One region of the Shewanella sp. 5S214 genome, then DNA from elsewhere that is predicted to be linked to it. Evidence: predicted binding sites of a transcription regulator. Region 1 holds the regulator's gene; each other region holds the start of a gene.

What was found. The regulator MetJ, encoded in region 1, represses methionine synthesis genes. The targets are predictions, from matches to a motif close to TAGACGTCTAGACGTCTA.
Region 2: the regulator MetJ is predicted to act here: its motif matches at 2,311-2,328, upstream of metH (methionine synthase).
Region 3: the regulator MetJ is predicted to act here: its motif matches at 2,388-2,405, upstream of metE (5-methyltetrahydropteroyltriglutamate--homocysteine S-methyltransferase).

The regions. Positions count from the first base shown of each region.
Region 1 covers NZ_JBGOOV010000004.1:184,340-188,559, forward strand. Annotated here, with positions in the region: gene ACED29_RS04205 (DUF3373 domain-containing protein) at 1-173, opposite strand, end outside; gene ACED29_RS04210 (cytochrome c) at 326-655, opposite strand; gene ACED29_RS04215 (sulfite exporter TauE/SafE family protein) at 965-1,702, opposite strand; gene metJ (met regulon transcriptional regulator MetJ) at 1,897-2,211, opposite strand; gene metB (cystathionine gamma-synthase) at 2,419-3,588, shown strand; gene ACED29_RS04230 (bifunctional aspartate kinase/homoserine dehydrogenase II) at 3,729-4,220, shown strand, end outside.
Region 2 covers NZ_JBGOOV010000040.1:3,837-8,056, reverse strand. Annotated here, with positions in the region: gene ACED29_RS19520 (FecCD family ABC transporter permease) at 1-281, opposite strand, end outside; gene ACED29_RS19515 (ABC transporter ATP-binding protein) at 274-1,083, opposite strand; cobalamin riboswitch at 1,162-1,298, opposite strand; gene ACED29_RS19510 (histidine phosphatase family protein) at 1,395-2,108, opposite strand; gene metH (methionine synthase) at 2,529-4,220, shown strand, end outside.
Region 3 covers NZ_JBGOOV010000010.1:44,865-49,084, forward strand. Annotated here, with positions in the region: gene metE (5-methyltetrahydropteroyltriglutamate--homocysteine S-methyltransferase) at 31-2,322, opposite strand; gene ACED29_RS08690 (LysR family transcriptional regulator) at 2,478-3,380, shown strand; gene ACED29_RS08695 (HDOD domain-containing protein) at 3,363-4,103, opposite strand.

The DNA.
Region 1 (4,220 bases):
GCCGTATGGCGCTCAGTTTTATCAACCCGTGAGTTTAAGTCGTCAAGATCTTCGGTAATGGTGGCCAGTTGTTGTTTAAGATCGGCAATTTTTTGTGCATCGGTGTCTGCCGCTAAGCTAGCGCCGCTCATGAAAAGCGCATTAGCTACAAGTATTGATATCAGAGTTCTCATCATCTTTCTCTCCCCCTAAACTTGCCAAATGTATAAGCTGATGTGGCAAATTTTTGGTGTAAAAATCCCTGAGGCTAAGCCTCACTATTTTGTCAGTTTGGTTATTGGCTGATGTTGACGCTTAAGACGACAAGGCCCTAAGCTGTAATGACTTAGCCACAGGTTGCTGGTTGGTCTGAATCGGCTGCGTGGTCATATAAAAACTGTTGAATATCTTTCAAGTCTTTTTCTGATAGCGCCTCGAAAACAGCAGGTTTGGCTTTATGCATATCACGGGTGAAAAAGCGATCCCACTGGCTCATGGTTTTGGTCATAGGGGTGAGCTCTTTGCCTTCACTATTGGCACTGTGGCAAGCTTTACATTCTTTTTTATAAAGATGTTTACCTTTTTTAGGGTTACCACCTTCTGCAGCCATTACTTGGCTACCAAGAGAAAATGCAATCGCGATTGCAATACCAACTTTAACGTAAATGTTCATCATTTTATCCTCTACAAAGCTTTTTATGGCTGGTGCCTTAGCAACATATATTTATTGTTTTGCTGTAAATAATGTTACCTAAAAGGGGGTAGTGTTAATTTGAAGTAGATCATATCCATGAGAAAAAACTAATTGAAAAAAAGTTAATTGATAAAAATCTAATGGAGTTGGTGTGATGCAGATCTATTGTCTAGAGGGTAATAGTTTGCTAGAGGATAAATTAACGTTTAGTGACAGGGATTCAGCCACATAAAATAATGCGCAGCCCTGTTTATTGGAAGGTCATTTGATAAAGAGAATCAGTGAGTGGCGTTAAATTAATGCGATTGTCGACTTTATTACTAATATTGTTGCGCTAATGCTACACAATATTAATGTCGCAGCCCGGGTTTTCTCTTTATCGACACGGCCAATTAATCGACCAGAGACAAGGTAGCCAGCAATGACTGAGGGGAGTAATAGCAGTGATAGCCATAAATGTTTTACTTCAACTAAGCCGACAACGGCTAAAATAGCCAATGCGATTAATGAGCTAAAGACAAAAAAGGCTGATAGCGCCGCCCTAAATTGACTGGCATCTTGACCGGCAAGTAAAATGGCCATTGGTGGGCCGCCGATCGCAGCGATATTGCCAAATATGCCCGAAAATACCCCAGCGATAAATAAACTGATGCGATTGATTGGTGCGGTAAAGCGAAAGACGCTTAGGATAACGGCAATAAACACGATTGCTGCAATCACCAAGCCTAGTATGGCTTGTGGTGCAAACAGTAATAACCCAGCACCTAAAAATCCTCCTGGAACACGTCCAAGTAAGGCATATTGTAATCCATTAAACTGTAGGTGGCCGCGCTCTCTAAACAAGGTCATTGCAGAGATTGCAAAACCCATGGCAATAATAGGAACGGGAACTAATTGAGGATTAACAATATACAGCAGTGGGCTTGCTACAACGGCTAACCCAAAGCCAATTAAGCTTTGGGTTAGCGCGCCAAAAAATACAATAATTGATGCCAGTATCAAAGTGGTTGGATCGATAAATGACATCATAATTTCTCTTTAAAATATTACTGCTTATAGCAATCCACATTGAAATTGGATCTATTTTAGGCGTACAGCAACTTTGCCTTTAAAAGACTGCCTCGAATACCACGCTAATCATTTTCGCTAAAAGAGCAAACTTCAATAAGGATTGGTATCAATGGGCAGTTTTAAAGTCGGTGAGGGATTCATTAACCTGTAGGTTATTCGAGCTCTTCCCATTCGATACCCATATCATCCATTAACTTTTTCGCTTCACTTGGAATGCTATCAGGCTGATCTTTTGATAAATCACCGTCATAAGGTAATGGTTGACCTGTGTACGCGTGCAAAAATGCTTCGCATAGCAGTTCACTGTTAGTTGCATGGCGCAGATTATTTATCTGGCGACGCGTCCGCTCATCTGTCAGTACTTTTAATACTTTTAAAGGGATAGAAACCGTAATTTTTTTTACTTGTTCATTTTTTTTGCCGTGTTCGGCATATGGGCTGATATATTCGCCATTCCATTCAGTCATTAACTTACCCTTAACGATAAATACGCTGCAGATTTTAAACCGTTACAATCTCTAGTCAAATTATTGCTACTATTTAATCCCGATGCAAATAGATTTCTCGATGTTTAGACGTCTAAACGTCTATTTTGGTTGACTCGGAGGGAACTCTTCGGTAAATTTGGACGTCTAGACATCTATTGTGTGTTTGTGACTTTTTAGGAATCAATTATGACTCAGTATCAAAGTGCCACTTTGGCCGTTCGCCAGGGTATAGAAATAGACACACAACATGGTGCTATTGTGCCGCCGATTTATTTATCGACCAATTATTCATTTGATGGCCACACTAATCCTCGCGAGTTTGACTACAGCCGTTCAGGTAATCCGACGCGTTGTATATTAGGTGAGGCGATTGCAAAACTTGAGCAAGGTGTAACTGGTGTGGTGACATGTACCGGTATGGCGGCCATTACCTTAGTGACCAGTTTGTTGGGCCCAGATGATTTATTGGTTGTGCCGCACGATTGTTATGGTGGCAGTTACCGTTTATTTACTAACCTGGCCAAAAAAGGTCAATTTAAGTTATTGGTTGTTGATCAAACTGATGCGCAAGCGCTGGGCAACGCGATAGCGCAAAATCCCAAAATGGTCTGGTTAGAAACGCCATCAAATCCATTACTGCGGGTAGTCGATATTAATGCGATCAGTATCGCTTGCCATGAGGTTGGCGCGTTAGTGACGGTTGATAACACTTTTTTGTCGCCAATATTACAACAACCTTTATTGTTGGGGGCCGATATCGTTATTCACTCAACCACCAAATACATTAATGGTCACAGTGATGTGGTCGGTGGCGCTGTGGTGGCTAAAGATGCTGAAGTGGGTGAATTATTACATTGGTGGTCAAATACCCTTGGATTAACCGGTTCTGCTTTTGATAGCTATTTAACCTTACGTGGCTTAAGAACGCTGGCAGTCCGCATTCGTGAGCATCAACGTAATGCGCAAAAAATTGTAGAATTACTCAATGCCAGTGATGTGGTTGCCAAGGTGTATTACCCAGGGCTAAAAGACCATCCGGGTCACGAAATTGCCGCAAAACAACAACAAGGTTTTGGCGCTATGTTAAGTTTTGAATTAACCGGTGGCGAAGCTGAAGTGGTGGCCTTTTTACAGGCATTATCTTTGTTTAGTATTGCTGAAAGTTTAGGCGGAGTGGAAAGTTTAGTTGCTGTTCCTGCCACCATGACTCACCGTGCAATGGACCCACAGGCAAGGCAACAGGCTGGTATTAAAGACACTTTACTGAGATTATCTGTCGGTATTGAAGATGCAGATGACCTGCTCGCGGATATTCAAGCCGGTCTCGCCGCTGTTACTGCGATAAAATCAGCTTGAGTTGGCTTAATTCGAGTTTAAGTTTGCTGTGGTTCCGGCCAAATAAAGTAAAATAGAAAATATGCACTTGCCACACTGTTTATTTCAAATTAGAAGTATAGCTGTCGCAATAAAAGTCTTAGTTGTTTAAGGAGTTAGTAATGACGCGAAGTCATTTACATAAGTTTGGTGGTTCAAGTTTAGCGGATGCAGATTGCTATCGCCGTGTTGCCCATATTTTGCTTACACATGGTCAAAGTGATGATTTAGTTGTGGTATCGGCCGCCGGCAAAACGACTAACTTTTTATACAAATTACTCACTCTGCGTGACAGCGGTCAGTTATGGCAAGAAGAGCTTCAAGTGCTGATCAGTTATCAGCAGACATTAATTGAACAGTTATTATCAAATGAGCTGGCTCGTGACCTACGTGAGCGCCTGTCGACTGACAAATCGCAATTAGTCAGTTTATTGTCTTTAGAGCAGCGTAATGACTACCAATTAAACCAAGTGGTCAGTTTTGGTGAGCGTTGGTCTGCACGCCTTATGGCCGCATTGCTGAGAGAAATGGGTGTAACAGCCACTCATGTGGATGCGTGTTCTATTTTGGTTGCAGACGAAGGTGCTATTCCCAATATTTTAGTGGCGCAATCG
Region 2 (4,220 bases), on a different contig from region 1:
ACACTGCCCGCTATAGACAAACCAGCGCCGGCGACAAAGGCCAATAAAATTCTCGGCAAGCGTAATTCAAGCACAATACGTTGAGTTATCTTAACTGCATGCTCACTGCCATCAATCGCACTCGGCATGTCGCCGCCTAATAAGGTATTAAATATCATTAATACGTCATTTAGATGAATATTGGCCGCCCCAAAACTGGCGGCAAAAATCGGAGTAAGCAGTGTAACTACAACCAACAAGCTGAAGTAAACATAGTAGCGACGTTGGGATGCATCAATCATGATCAGGGCCCACTTTGTGGCTGGGTTGGTAACCATAAAAATAACTAATAAGGGGTTTTGCGTGTTGTGGATGAACATTAATGTCGCAGCACACACCGAACACATCACTAATTTGTCGCTCAGTCAGCACTTCAGTTGGAGTGCCTTTAGCAATTAACTGTCCGTGATCGAGTAGTAATAATTTATCGCACATCGCACTGGCTAAATTTAGATCATGTATCGATGCGATAACGCTAATGCCTAATGATTTGACCAGTTCAAGAATTTGAATTTGATAACGAATATCTAAATGATTAGTGGGTTCATCTAAAATAAGAATATGCGGTTGTTGCACGATAGCGCGGGCAATAAGTGCACGCTGCTTTTCACCACCAGATAACAGTTCATACTGTTGCAGTGCTTGTTGCTGCAAGCCCACTTTGGCTAATGCGCTTAATACACGTTCACGGTCTTGGACGGTATTAGGATCAAACAAGCCTTTATGCGGCGTTAACCCCATGGTCACTAACTGCTCGGTGGTCATGTCAAAATAATGCGGCGTATCTTGTTGTACCACCGCAATATTTTGCGCTAGCAACTTAGATGAAAACTCACTGATGGGTTTGGAAAAAATCGCAATATCGCCGCTAGTAGGCACAATGTAACGATACAGGCAACGTAACAAGCTTGACTTACCCGCGCCATTTGGGCCAATTAAGCCTAGCATTTGGCCTTTAGGCAGACTGAAATGAATGTCAGCCAAAATCATTTTCTTATCGACTTGCCAAAAAAGATGATTTACATCTAATACAGACTCAGACATGCAAGTAACCTCGCCATGTCCAATTAATTAACACATACATCGATTTAATCACTCCCCTAAGTCACCCGCTTAGGTATGGATAATGAGGCGATTCAAAGCTGGTATCTGACTTATGCACCAATACTTAATTGATCCATTTACAGTTGCGGGTACAGTTTGGGCTTATCCCAATTCCCAATACCTTGAAAGGCACTACTTTTTAAACTATCGTGTTGAAGATAATCATCTTAACGACATGATGTTAATACAATAAATAGTAAGCTAGTCATTTTAACACCATGATATTGAGACTAATACGACTCTGGTGGTTCTCAAGTCTTAGGCCAATGTAAGGTAAAACTCACTTTAGCGGCTTTAGTATCTTTTATTGGCGGCTGAAAACGATCAATATTATCAATATCGTCAGGCCAATACACATCGAGCATCATAATAGCAGCATAGGGGATCGCTAGGTTAGCGAATAATCCGCTACATTGGCCAGTATTGAGTACATATCCGACTAAACAGCGCATTACGCCACCATGAGTCACCACTAACGCATGGGGACAATCGTCACCATTAGGCTTTTGTTGAGCACTATCTGTCTGCGCAAAAGAGCTCCACAGAGCATCAACGACCGTCATTAAGCCAGCTTCCACTCGTGCGGTAAAATCGGTTACCGACTCAGCCTTGTCTGGTGTATTTTGTGCCAGCCAAGGGTTATCCCAATAAGCATCAAATTGTTGTGGGTTTTGCTGATAAATAGCATCAAATGATTGCCCATCCCAGACACCAAAATCAATTTCTTGTAGTGAAGATAAAGTGGTTAACGGTAACGATAGTTGCTGTGCTAAAGCTTGACTAAATAACTGACAACGCAACAACGGCGAACTAAATACATGACTAATCGGATATTGCTGCTCGATAAAAGCTTGCTGCATTTGCGTCATACCAATATCGGTAAGCTTCACATCGGTGCGGCCGCGGAATATCCCTCCACCTTCACACTCACCATGGCGCATTAATATTATCTTGGCTCGCTTCATTGACATAAACCTTAGTTAGAGAGTCATAAACATTTATCAAACAGAGCCTTGCACTGCTAACACAGAGCAAATGCCCCCTCAATTTAATTAACTATTCTGATGTTAACTTACTTATCCAGCTATCGAGTAAATCAAATTAAATCAAATTGCGCCTCATTGAGCTTAAATCAGCCTTGCTCTAGCGGTAAAAATTCGCGTACTATGGACGTCTATACGTTTATATGTCCAAAATACTATCTTAACAGGTCAGCATATAAAAGGTCATCATTATGAGCAATAGCCCTGATCTACAGTAGCAACCAAAAATTGCCTGTAGTAGCTGTAATAAACAATGATGTTATCGCCCTACTCTGGTAAAAATAAGGGTATGCTTATCTCAATTAAGGTATCAAGCAACATAGTGATAAAAAGGTAACTGTTATGGCGAAATCGACTTCTTACAGTCAAACACTTGAACAACTTAATGCATTGTTAGCGCAGCGTATTGTGATTTTAGATGGCGCCATGGGCACCATGATCCAAGACTATAAGTTGGAAGAAGAAGATTATCGTGGCGAGCGTTTTAAAGATTGGCATTGCGATGTTAAAGGCAACAATGACTTATTAGTACTCAGCCAAGCGCAAATTATTAAAGATATTCATACCCAGTACCTGTTAAACGGTGCCGACATTATTGAAACCAACACCTTTAATGCCACCACCATCGCCATGGCCGATTACGATATGCAGTCTCTGGCCGCCGAAATTAACCTAGCCGGAGCCCAAATTGCCCGCCAAGCAGCCGACGAAGTGGCTGCGCAAACAGGTTTGCCACGTTATGTTGCTGGCGTATTAGGTCCAACTAACCGCACCTGCTCTATCAGTCCAGACGTTAACGACCCTGGGTTTCGTAATGTCAGTTTCGACCAATTAGTCGACGCTTATGTCGAATCCACCAGCGCCTTAATTGAAGGCGGCGCCGATATCATTTTAGTTGAAACCATTTTTGATACCTTAAACGCCAAAGCTGCTCTATTTGCGATTGAAAAAGTATTCGATCAACTCGGCGATCGCCTACCTGTTATGATCTCAGGCACCATTACCGACGCCTCAGGCCGAACCTTAACAGGGCAAACCACAGAAGCCTTTTATAACTCTTTACGCCATATCAAGCCGTTATCGATTGGCCTTAACTGCGCCCTTGGTCCTAAAGAGCTGCGCCCGTACGTTGAAGAATTATCGCGTATTGCCGAGTGTTATGTTTCCGCCCACCCAAATGCTGGCTTACCCAACGAATTTGGTGGCTACGATGAAACCCCAGAAGAAATGGCCGAAGTCATTAATCAATGGGCTCAAGAAGGCATGCTCAACATTGTCGGCGGCTGTTGTGGTAGTACACCCGCTCATATCAGCGCCATTCGTGAAGCGGTACTCAGACACGAACCCAGACAGATCCCAGATCTGCCCGTGGCTTGTCGTTTATCGGGCCTAGAGCCTTTGACCATAGATAAAAATTCGTTATTTGTTAACGTCGGCGAGCGCGCCAACGTGACCGGTTCAGCTAAGTTTTTACGCTTAATTAAAGAAGAAAAGTTTGAAGAAGCCTTAGATGTCGTGCGTGAGCAGGTTGAAAATGGCGCACAAATTATCGACGTCAACATGGACGAAGGGATGCTCGATGGCGTCGCGTCTATGGCAAAGTTTTTAAACTTAATCGCCTCTGAGCCCGACATCTCTCGCGTGCCAATCATGATTGACTCATCAAAATGGGAAGTGATTGAAGCCGGTCTTAAATGCGTCCAAGGCAAGTCGATTGTTAACTCGATTTCGATGAAAGAAGGCGAAGCCAAATTTATCGAACAAGCCACCTTAGTCAAACGCTATGGCGCTGCTGCCATTGTAATGGCCTTTGACGAAGACGGCCAAGCTGACACTCGTGAACGTAAAACTCAAATCTGTACTCGTGCTTATCGCATTTTGGTCGATGTTGTCGGCTTTCCTCCAGAAGATATTATTTTTGATCCCAACATCTTTGCTATTGCCACCGGTATTGATGAACACGACAATTATGCTGTCGACTTTATCGAAGCCATTAAAGACATCAAAGCCACCTTGCCACACGCGATGATCTCC
Region 3 (4,220 bases), on a different contig from region 1:
AATGACCCATTGTGAGCAGCATCATGCTAATTAACATTGGCGTCGAAGCACTTTAGTCGCTGCAATCATATTGCGCAGCGCTGGCTCTACTTCATCCCAAGTACGGGTTTTTAAACCACAATCAGGGTTAACCCATAATTGTTTCACCGGCACTTTCTGCGAAGCTTTAGTAATAAGGTCAACCATTTCGGCTACCGTTGGAATATTGGGCGAGTGAATGTCATACACCCCAGGACCAATTTCGTTCGGGTAACAAAAATCTTCAAACGCATTCAATAATTCCATCCGTGAGCGCGAAGTTTCAATGGTGATCACATCAGCATCCATAGCCGCTATGGCATTAATGGTGTCATTAAATTCGCTGTAACACATGTGAGTATGGATTTGAGTTGCATCGTCTACACCAGCCGCCGACAACTTAAAGGCATCTACTGCCCAAGTTAAATAATCTGCCCACTGGCTCTGCTTAATCGGTAAACCTTCACGAAATGCTGGCTCGTCAATTTGAATAATGCCAATGCCGGCTTTTTCTAAATCGATCACTTCATCGCGCACCGCTAACGCAAGTTGATTGGCAATATCTTGACGAGGGATATCTTCTCGAGCAAACGACCAATGCAAGATGGTCACTGGGCCTGTTAGCATGCCTTTGACAGGCTTGTCGGTTAAACTTTGCGCATAGGTAGCCCAATCAACCGTCATCGGCTTAGGACGTGATACATCACCATAAATTAGCGGTGGTTTTACACAACGAGAGCCATAACTTTGCACCCAACCAAATTGAGTAAAGCCAACACCGTCGAGCTGTTCACCAAAATACTCCACCATGTCATTTCGTTCAGCTTCACCGTGCACTAATACGTCAATACCGAGTTTAAGTTGACGACAAATGGTGTCCTGAGTGACTTGCTCAAGCTGTAATCGGTAATCAGTGTCATTGATTTCGCCTTTACGCCAGCGTTTGCGTAAACCACGAATCGCAGGCGTTTGCGGAAATGAGCCTATGGTGGTTGTGGGAAGTAATGGCAGTGCTAGCTTCTGTTGCTGAGCAATAATACGCCGAGCAAAAGGGCTATGACGTTCAAAATCACTCGCAGTAAGCTGTAACACACGTTGAACAACCTCTTGATTAGCTGCAGCAGCTTTGGCTAAACGCCTTTGCTGGCAACGATCAATAATCACTTGGCTGCTTTGTGAATCTTGATCGTTAATTAGCTGCTGAATGTCACTAAGTTCAAACAGTTTCTGTTTGGCAAATGCTAATTGTCCCTGTAACGGACTGATCAATTGCGTCTCGACGTCAACATCAACCGGACAATGTAACAATGAACATGAAGGTGCAATCCACAAACGATCGCCCAACGTGGTCGCTAATTCTGCCAGCTGATCAGCAATAACATCAACATCGGCAGCCCACACGTTGCGACCATTAATTACTCCAACCGATAAAATTTGTTGGCTGCCGAGCGCTTTGATAAACGCCTCAACTTGTTGTGATGCTGTGACTAAATCAAGATGCAAACCATCAACCGGTAATGCACTCACCAATGCTTGATGATGGCCAATAGAGCCATAATAACTGGCAAGTAATATCTTCAATGATGCCGGCTTTTGTTGCGCTAAAAATTGATAACTGTGGCGAATGGCTTGCTGCCACTCCTCGGTTAAGTCTGCGGCTAATACTGGCTCATCAAGTTGTACCCAACTCACACCTTGGTCTGCAAAACGTTGCAAAATCTGCTGATAAACCGTCAGTAGCTGCGGTAATAACGATAGCTTGTTAAACTCAGTCAGGCTTTTCGATAAATACAAATACGTCACTGGGCCAAGCAATACCGGTTTTACTTGATGACCGAGTTGCTGCGCTTCACTGACGTCATCAAACAACTGTTCAAAGGCAATCTCGAAGCTTTGATCAGCGCTTAATTCAGGCACTTGATAATGATAGTTAGTGTTAAAAAACTTGGTCATTTCTGCCGCACAAGCATGTTGGCCAGTTTGCGATCGGCCACGGGCAACACGAAATAAGGTGTCTATATCGATAGGCGCTTGACTGCCATCGGCTTGAGTAGCTCGGTGGCGATCTGGGATCACATTTAAGGTGGCACTTAGGGTTAATACTTGGTCGTAATAAGCAAAGTCGCCTACTGGAACTAACTCAACGCCGGCATCTGCTTGCCACTGCCAATGCGTTTTTTTTAATTCACTGGCGACCTGTTTCAGTTCAAATAATGAGATTTCTGCGCGCCAATAACGCTCAAGTGCAAACTTCAATTCACGCTGACGTCCAATGCGGGGAAATCCTAAACTTGAAATTTTCATGCTGCTTTCCTTTTCGTTGAAGCAAAATTTATAGCCATTTATGCAGAAAAACCCGCATAGGCGTCTGGACGTCTAGAAGTTTATTGTGCTACTCTGCTGTCAAGCAATCGAATTGATTTCATCGGCTAGTTGAGCAAGATTCATGTGGAGAGAAAATGATAGAGCTTAGACACCTTCGCACCTTGATGGCGTTAAAGGAAAGTGGCAGTTTAGCGGGTGCAGCTAAAAAACGATTTGTAACCCAGTCGGCGCTTTCTCATCAAATAAAAGAGTTAGAAACACGGATTAACTCAACTATTTTTGTTCGTAAAAGTAAACCGTTAACGTTTACTCACGAAGGTTCACGTCTGCTGAATTTAGCGGAAGAAATCTTACCGAAAGTGATTGCAACCGAATCTGATCTTAAGCGCGGTTTAGAGGGTGAAAGCCACCAACTTAAGCTCGGCATTGAATGCCACAGTTGTTTTCGTTGGTTAATGCCGGTTATTGAACAATTTAAACAATATGCGCCAGCAGCTCAAATTGATATTTCAAGTCGTCATTTATTTGATTCACTCAATGCGCTGGAAACAGGGAGTTTAGACATAGTGCTCACCTCTGACCCAGTACCTGGACATAGCGTAGCTTATCAACATCTATTTGATTTTGAAGTAAAGTTAGTCGTTGCCAGTGATCACGCATTAGCGGCACAAGCCTTTGTAACGCCAGCTCAATTGGCAAAGCAAACTTTAATCAGTTACCCAGTGCCTCTCGCGCGTTTAGACATATACAAACACTTTTTAGAGCCCGCGGGTATTGAACCTGGTGAGCAAAAACAATGCGACTTGACCTCAATGTTATTGCAGCGAGTTGCCTGTAATGACGGCGTAGCCACCCTACCAACTTGGTCTATCCGAGAAAGTCAGGGGCTGAGTCTTACGGCGGTAAAATTAGGCGCAGAAGGACTAAAACGTCCATTGTTTGGCGCGTATCGCCGCGATGCCACTAATGCAAATTTAATCCAACAGTGGCTCGAGCTGGTAGCAAGTGAAGGTATAAATTTACAGCGGGTTGATTAATAAACCTCTTTTAGATAACACGCGTCGAAGCACAAGTCCTGGAGAATCAGGGTTTTGTGTTTGGCGTAAGTTATGGGCAATTAAAAATTCTTCGCGTAAATCGTCATCCAATCCTAATGCATCAAATGCATCAAGGGATAATTGTTGTTGCTGGTTATCAATCAGTGATTTTAATACTTTTAGTGACACGGGGCGAGACAGCTCTGCATTTAAATAGGCAAAAGCCGTTAATACAATCACCTGACCAAAAACACTAAATAATGCTAAGGTTTGCATTTCATCCGCATCAATTTTGATGTTATCACCGGTTTCAATCTGCTCACGTAACTGTTCTAAACAATCATCTGCAATCGTTTCATTTAAGGCCCAATAACCTTGAACTAATTTTTTGTAAGGTTCAGAAAGTTCATCAAGGCGTTCTTTAAGATAAAATGAAAATGCATATCGATAGATATTCACTTGGCCTAAACGAATTAAGCAATCTTTAACACTGCGACTTTTAGTCGATATCATTCCAGCTGAATGGGCGCTATTACTGCGCAATAACAAGTGTGCAGCCAATGCCGGATCAGCAGAGACTATGTCGATTACGATTCTAATATCAGCTTCGTTAATCAGGGCTTTTTTTAATGGAATTAATATGCCACGACGACCAATGACTTGCTCTTCATTGCTAATAATAGCTTTAACTTGAGTAAAAACTTGTTGCTCAAGACTCGTCATATCTATCGATTACCTTTTTAAAATTAACACACTGTTAATCAATTTAACGGTATATTAAAACGAAAGCCAGCGATAGTTTACTGGCTTTCATAAGTAATAATTTACTGGCTGTTGTGA